DNA from 2 places in the Cryobacterium sp. CG_9.6 genome. Region 1 is predicted to be linked to the other one. Evidence: riboswitches for the same ligand, from Rfam matches in the RefSeq annotation. Region 1 holds a riboswitch; the other holds the start of a gene.

Region 1 (3,266 bases):
AGCAAGGTGGGCGGCATGCAACGGGAGAAGGAGCTGCTCGAACGGCGCCTCGTGCTGCCGCTGGCCAACCCCGACCTGGCCGAGCAGTATGGCGTCTCGGCGCCCAAGGCCGTGGTGCTGTTTGGCCCTCCCGGAACCGGCAAGACCACGTTTGCCAAGGCCATTGCGTCGCGGCTGGAGTGGTCGTTCGTGGAGGTGTTCCCGTCCCGTCTCGCTGCCGACCCGCAGGGTCTGGCCGGCGCGCTGCGCGAAACGTTCCTGAAGATCGCCGAACTCGAGCATGCCGTGGTGTTCATCGACGAGGTGGAGGAGATCGCTGCCCAGCGTCAGGGTGACCCGCCCTCGGCTATGCAGGGCGTAACTAATGAGCTGCTGAAGATCATTCCGGCGTTCCGGGATCAGCCCGACCGGCTGCTCGTCTGTGCCACGAACTTCATTCGCGCCCTCGACTCGGCCTTCCTCCGCCACGGACGTTTTGACTACGTGATTCCGATCGGGCTTCCGGATGTGGCCGCTCGCGAAGCCATCTGGGCCGGGTACATTCCGTCGGCCGTGGTCGGTGTCGTCGATCTCGCCACTCTGGTGGAGAAGAGCGAGGGGTTCTCCCCGGCCGACATCGAGTACGCCGCCCACCGGGCGTCACAGAACGCACTCGAGCAGTCGCTGGATTCTGCCGACACCTCCGCCATGGCAGGACCGAGCACAGCGGACTATGAGGATGCCATCTTGTCCACCCGAACGACCGTGTCGGCCGAGGTCGCCGCTGAGTTCCTTGAGGATATCGAGCGCCTCGCCCGGCTGTAGGTGGGTGTGGTTGCTAGTTCAGGAGATATGGCTCGGGTCGGGTGATGTGCCGCGTGTTTCCGCGGGCGCTGGGTGCCTGTTTCGGGGGATCTCCTGAAGTAGCGACTTGCGGCGGGCGTGATCGAGGTTGGGCAGCGTGCTGCTGCGCGTGCGGGAAGGGCCCGTGGCAGCCTGTGCGGCGGTCTGTCTGGCGGTTGTGGTTGCTAGTTCAGGAGATCCGGCGGGGCGCAAGTCGTGTGCCGCGTGTTTCCGGGGCGCTGGGCGCGTGGTTCGGGGGATCTCCTGAAGTAACGACGGGGGGCGGGCGTGACCGATGCGGACAGGCCTGGTGCAGCACGCCCGGCGGGGGCCTCGCAGAGGGCCAGCGCGGCCAGTCCTGGTTGCTAGTTCAGGAGATCCGGCCGGGCGCCGGTCACCTGCCGCGTGTTTCCGGGGCGGCGGGTGCGTGTTTCGGAGGATCTCCTGAAGTAGCGACAACAACAAAGGCCGGAGACGGACACGCATAGCCCGCCCCGCTAGGGTGGACGTGTGACACGGGGTGCCGTCGCGATCGAGGGCTGAGAACACACCCGTTGAACCTGATCTAGTCAGAACTAGCGAAGGGATGTCGCGAGTGAACTCTCGCTTGTTGAACGACCATGCTCGTGCCACGGCACAGCTCCTCACCGATCTGCGCCGCACAACTCCGCTCGTGCAGTGCATCACCAATGCCGTGGTGACCAACTTCACGGCCAACGCGTTGCTTGCCCTGGGAGTGTCGGCTGCCATGGTTGACCTGCCCACGGAAGCCGAGATGTTCGCCCCCCTCGCCAGCGGGCTGCTCGTGAACCTGGGCACGCCGCACGCCGAGCAGCGCGTGGCGATGCTCGCGACGGCGCGGGCGGCATCCGCTTCGGGTACGCCGTGGGTGCTCGACCCGGTGGCCATTGGCGCATTGCCGGTGCGCACCGCACTCGCGCACGAGCTCGTTGCGCTGCGACCCACGATTATTCGCGGCAATCCCTCCGAAATTCTGGCGCTCGCCGGAGTGGGCGCGGGCGGGCGCGGCGTCGACGCCACCGACGGAGGCGAATCGGCGCTGGCAGCCGGGCGGTCGCTGGCCCGCGAGTTTGGATCGATCGTGGCCATATCGGGTGCGGTCGACATCGTGACCGATGGCGAAGCGGATGTGCGCATCACCAACGGCACGCCCCTCCTCACCCGCATTACCGGCGGCGGCTGCGCCCTCGGGGCGGTGATGGCGGCCTTTGCGTCTCTGCATGTCAATCGGCTCGCCACGACCGTCGCCGCGTGCGCGGTGTACACGATTGCGGCGCAGCAGGCCGCGCTCGTCGCCAGCGGGCCGGGCAGCTTTTCGGTGGCGTTCCTCGATGCCCTCGCCGCGGTGACGACGGAAGACGTGCGCACGTTAGCGGTGATCTCGTGAGCGTGCGGCGCGCATCCGCTGATCTATCCACCTATTTGGTGACCGACCCAGGCCTGAGCGGTGCGCGTGGCGTGCTCGGGGTGATTGAGAGCGCGGTGGCGGGGGGAGTGTCCATCGTGCAGATTCGCGATAAGACCGCGTCCACGCGGGAACTGTATGCGCTGCTGCTGGCGGCGGCGCGTCTCACGGACGGGCGGTGCGCCCTCGTGATTGACGACCGGGTTGACGTGTACCTCGCGGCCCGGGCAGCTGGCGCGGCGGTGGACGGCGTGCATGTTGGCCAGTCCGACCTGCCAGCGGATGCCGTACGCACGCTCATCGGCCCGCTCGCCCTGCTCGGCCTCACGGCGAACCACCCGGCGCATCTGAACGCGGTGCACGCGCTTGCACCCGGAACCGTGGACTACCTCGGGATGGGCGTGATCCGCCCCACACTCACGAAGAAAGACCACCCGGAGCCGCTCGGTGTGGCCGGATTTGCACGCCTCGCGGCTACCACGTCGTTGCCGTGTGTGGCCATTGGCGGTGTCGGTCTCGCCGATACCGGGGCGCTGCGAGCCGCCGGAGCGGCGGGAATGGCCGTGGTGTCGGCCATCTGCGCCGCGGCCGACCCCGAAGAAGCTACTCGGGCCTTCGCCCAGGCCTGGGCTGGTGCCGCGTGAGCGTCCGGCCGGGGCGGGCGGGCGCGGCCAAAGTTGGGCCGGGCGGGGGCCGGATTGCGCGGGTGCTGAGCATTGCCGGAACCGATCCCACGGGCGGTGCCGGCATTCAGGCCGACCTTAAGAGCATCTCGGCCAACGGCGGCTACGGCATGGCCGTGGTCACCGCGCTTGTGGCCCAAAACACGCAGGGTGTGCGAGCCGTGCACGTGCCGCCGGTGTCTTTTCTGCGAGAGCAACTCGATGCGGTCAGCGACGACGTGGTTATTGATGCGGTCAAGATTGGCATGCTCTCCAACGCGCACGTGATCGACGAGGTCAGCGGGTGGCTGCGACGCATCCGCCCGCCCATTGTGGTGCTCGACCCGGTGATGGTC
Region 2 (3,266 bases), 680 kb from region 1:
GGGTACCCAGACACCGGCCCGTGACAGGCGTTCCCCCTCGTTGGCCAGCACCTGCGCGGTGGGGCCGTCGGCCATCACCCCACCGGCGGGGTCCAGCACAATCACCCGGTCCACCCCGTCTTGCCACACCGCTACGCGATGCTCAATGACAATGAGCGTTGCGCCGGAGCGGTCGAGTCCCCGCACCACCGCATCCCGAACCTCAACCACACCGGCCGGGTCGAGGTTGGCGGTGGGCTCATCGAGCAGTAGAAGCCCCGGCGACATGGCGAGAACCCCGGCGAGGGCCAAACGCTGCTTCTGACCCCCGCTCAGCGCAGACGTGGGGTGGTCCAGGGGCAGGTCCAGCCCCACGGCCGCCAGGGCGGCCCGCACTCGCGGCCAGATCTCGGCACGGGGAACCGCAAGGTTCTCACAGCCAAACGCCACGTCATCGCCGATTCGTGCCAGAACCACCTGGGAATCGGGGTCTTGCAGAACCAACCCAACCCGGCCACGGGCATCCGCAGCGCGTCGACCGTCGACCAGCAGGTCGCCTGCGGAGTCACCGTCCTCGTCATCACCGAGCACGCCGGCAAGCGCGTGCATCAGAGTGCTCTTTCCGGCCCCGCTGGGCCCGAGAAGGAGCACGCGCTCCCCCGGTGCAATATCGAGGTCGAGGGCCGACACGGCCGGTCGGGAACGGCCGGCGTGCCGCCAGCCCCAGCCGCGGGCCGTGATGCGGGCGGGGGTGACCCGGGTATCGGAGATGATCGTGGTCATCCCCTACAGCGCGGTCGGCGCCGCGCCCACGGTGCGGGTGACCTCGCGTCCGCTGGCAAACCGGCTGAGCGCACCCGTTCGGGCCAGTCCTCGCACCGCAAGCCAGGACAGCAGCCCGGCGAACACCGTGCCCGAGATGATGGCCGTCACGAAGTACACGGTCTTGAAGCCCATGTCGAGCGCCGCGTAGCTGATGGTGGTGTCCAAGAGCGCAACAGCCAGCCCGGCGCCGGCGCCGGCGAGGAGGGCGACTCCCAGCCGATAGTTGGCGTAGAAGAACAGGGCGAAGACCAGCTCGGCGCCGAGGCCCTGCAGCACACCCCAGATCAGAGTGGCAAAGCCCCACTGGGTGCCGATGAGCATGGATACGACGGCGGCAATGACCTCGGTATAGAGGGCCGCGCCGGGCTTACGAATGATAAGTCCGCCGAGCACTCCGGCGAAGAGCCAGCCGCCGGCCAGCAGACCGCCGAGACCCGGCGTGAAGGCCAGGAGGCTGCTCAACGGCGTCCAGGCCAGGCCCCAGGCCCAGAAGATGACGCCGCTCGCGACGCCGATGACACTGGCGACCACGATGTCCACGACGCGCCAGCGATAGGTGCGGGTCTTGGTCGCCGTCGGATGTGTTGCGAGGGGGGTAGAGGTTGTGTTCATTGTCGTGCCCTTTCCGAAGATGGATCATCGGAAGATGACCCAGATGGGGCACGGGTACGAGAAGTCTCCCTGCGCCGGCATGATCCGGATCAGGTTCGACGGTCGAAGCTGCTAGCTTCCTCTCAGCCCGGTTAACCGGACTCCCGTGTTCAGCATCAGTCTAGCTGCCCGCTTAGACTCACGGAATGGGTTTGGGTACATGAGCATGCTGGTTGTGGTCGTCGCCGCGACGATCATGCTGGTGCTGTTGCGGGCGTCGCTTCGTCGCCGGCGCCGCATTGCCAGGGGTTTGCCCGTGCACGACACCTGGCACTGGCCGCTCTGGCTGCGCCGTCTGCTGCGGCCGCGCTGGCCCCGCTCGCGTCGACGGCGCAACCCGTAGTTTCTGCTCTCGGTGACCTACTTCTTCAGGGCGCGGATGATGCGGATCAGCACACGGCCCGTCACCTAGATGAAGGGGATGCCGACGGCCAGCAGTGAAATGACGTTCGGTTCAAACCGCACGGTGCCCGCCGACTTCACGTAGGCGCCGATCGGTATCGCAGCGCCACCTCCGCCGCCGCCCGAACCCTGGTCGCCGGAGTCTCCGCCGCCGAAACCGTAGTTCACGATCGCCACGGGCACCAGCGTGACCCCGTCGATCTGAATCGGATCACCGTAGGCGGACTTCACGCCGGCTGAACGGGACATTTCTGCGAGCTTTTCCGGAAGGCTAGTCATGACAACAGGCTACCCCGGGTTGGGCTCGGCTCCCGGCGCGGTGTGAGAAGTGGGCGCGGTGCGTGAGGTGGGCGCAATGTGCGAGGCGGGGCGAACGGCTCCACGGCCGAACTTCGCCGTCACGGTGTCGACAGCGCGCTCGGCCTCGCGCCAGTCTTCGTCGGGATCCCACAGGGCCAGGCCCGCGCTGTCCTCCGGTGAGAGCTGTTCCATGCGCACGCCAATCAGGCGCACCCGAATTCCCGGTGCCGCGAGCAGCTCAAAAGCCGCACTCACCTCCTCGTAGATGCGGCGACCTACGTTGCTCGGATCCGCCAGAGTGCGGGAGCGCGTCACGGTGGTGAAGTCCGGGTAGCGCAGTTTCAGCACCACGCGCCTCCCCACCAGGCCCCCTCGTCGCAGACGCACGGCGACCGCATCGGAGAGCCGCAGCAGCTCGCTGCGCAGCGCCGCGGCATCCGTCATGTCGTACTCGAATGTAGTCTCGTGTCCCACGCTCTTCTCCTCGCGTACCAGCGTGACACCACGGCCATCCCTCCCCCATGACAGCTCGTGCAGCTTGTGTCCGGAGGCCTCCCCCACGGCCCGCTGCAGCGCGGGCAGGGGCAGGCGGGCAATATCGCCGATGGTACGGAGCCCCAGCCGAACGAGGGCTTCCTCGGTTGTGGCCCCCACGCCCCACATGAATTTCACCGGAAGCGGATGCAGAAAGTTGAGCGTCTGCTCAGCCGGCACAACGAGCAGACCGTTGGGTTTGGCCAGCCCGGAGGCGAGCTTGGCGATAAATTTTGTGGATGCCGCGCCCACCGAACAGACCAGGCCGGTCTCGGCGAAGACGCGGGCACGTATCAGCTCCGCAATCACAGCGGGAGAACCGTGCAGGCGGCGCGCGCCGGCCACGTCCAGAAATGCCTCGTCGATGCCGAGGCGTTCCACGAGCGGTGTCACGTCGTCGAAGATGCTCATGACCCGTTCGGAGTAGTGCTGGTACGCGGCCATGTGCGGCTCGAGCACCACGGCCTGCGGGCATTTGCGCAGCGCCAGCAGCATGGGCATCGCGGAGTTCACGCCGAACCGCCGCGCAATGTAGTTTGCCGCCGTCACGACGGAACGACCACCGCGGTGTCCCA

The links. A riboswitch is a leader RNA that binds a small molecule or an ion and turns the genes downstream of it on or off. The one in region 1 is predicted to bind thiamine pyrophosphate.
Region 2: it holds a riboswitch for thiamine pyrophosphate, as region 1 does, so the genes downstream of both, H4V99_RS10930 (ECF transporter S component) here and thiM (hydroxyethylthiazole kinase) in region 1, are expected to answer to the same signal.

The regions. Positions count from the first base shown of each region.
Region 1 covers NZ_JARXUZ010000001.1:3,049,247-3,052,512, reverse strand. Annotated here, with positions in the region: gene H4V99_RS14125 (bifunctional GNAT family N-acetyltransferase/ATP-binding protein) at 1-804, shown strand, start outside; TPP riboswitch at 1,329-1,426, shown strand; gene thiM (hydroxyethylthiazole kinase) at 1,418-2,230, shown strand; gene thiE (thiamine phosphate synthase) at 2,227-2,892, shown strand; gene thiD (bifunctional hydroxymethylpyrimidine kinase/phosphomethylpyrimidine kinase) at 2,889-3,266, shown strand, end outside.
Region 2 covers NZ_JARXUZ010000001.1:2,364,949-2,368,214, forward strand. Annotated here, with positions in the region: gene H4V99_RS10925 (ATP-binding cassette domain-containing protein) at 1-762, opposite strand, end outside; gene H4V99_RS10930 (ECF transporter S component) at 766-1,416, opposite strand; TPP riboswitch at 1,465-1,572, opposite strand; gene H4V99_RS10935 (hypothetical protein) at 1,616-1,798, shown strand; gene H4V99_RS10940 (hypothetical protein) at 1,864-2,136, opposite strand; gene H4V99_RS10945 (DNA polymerase IV) at 2,146-3,266, opposite strand, start outside.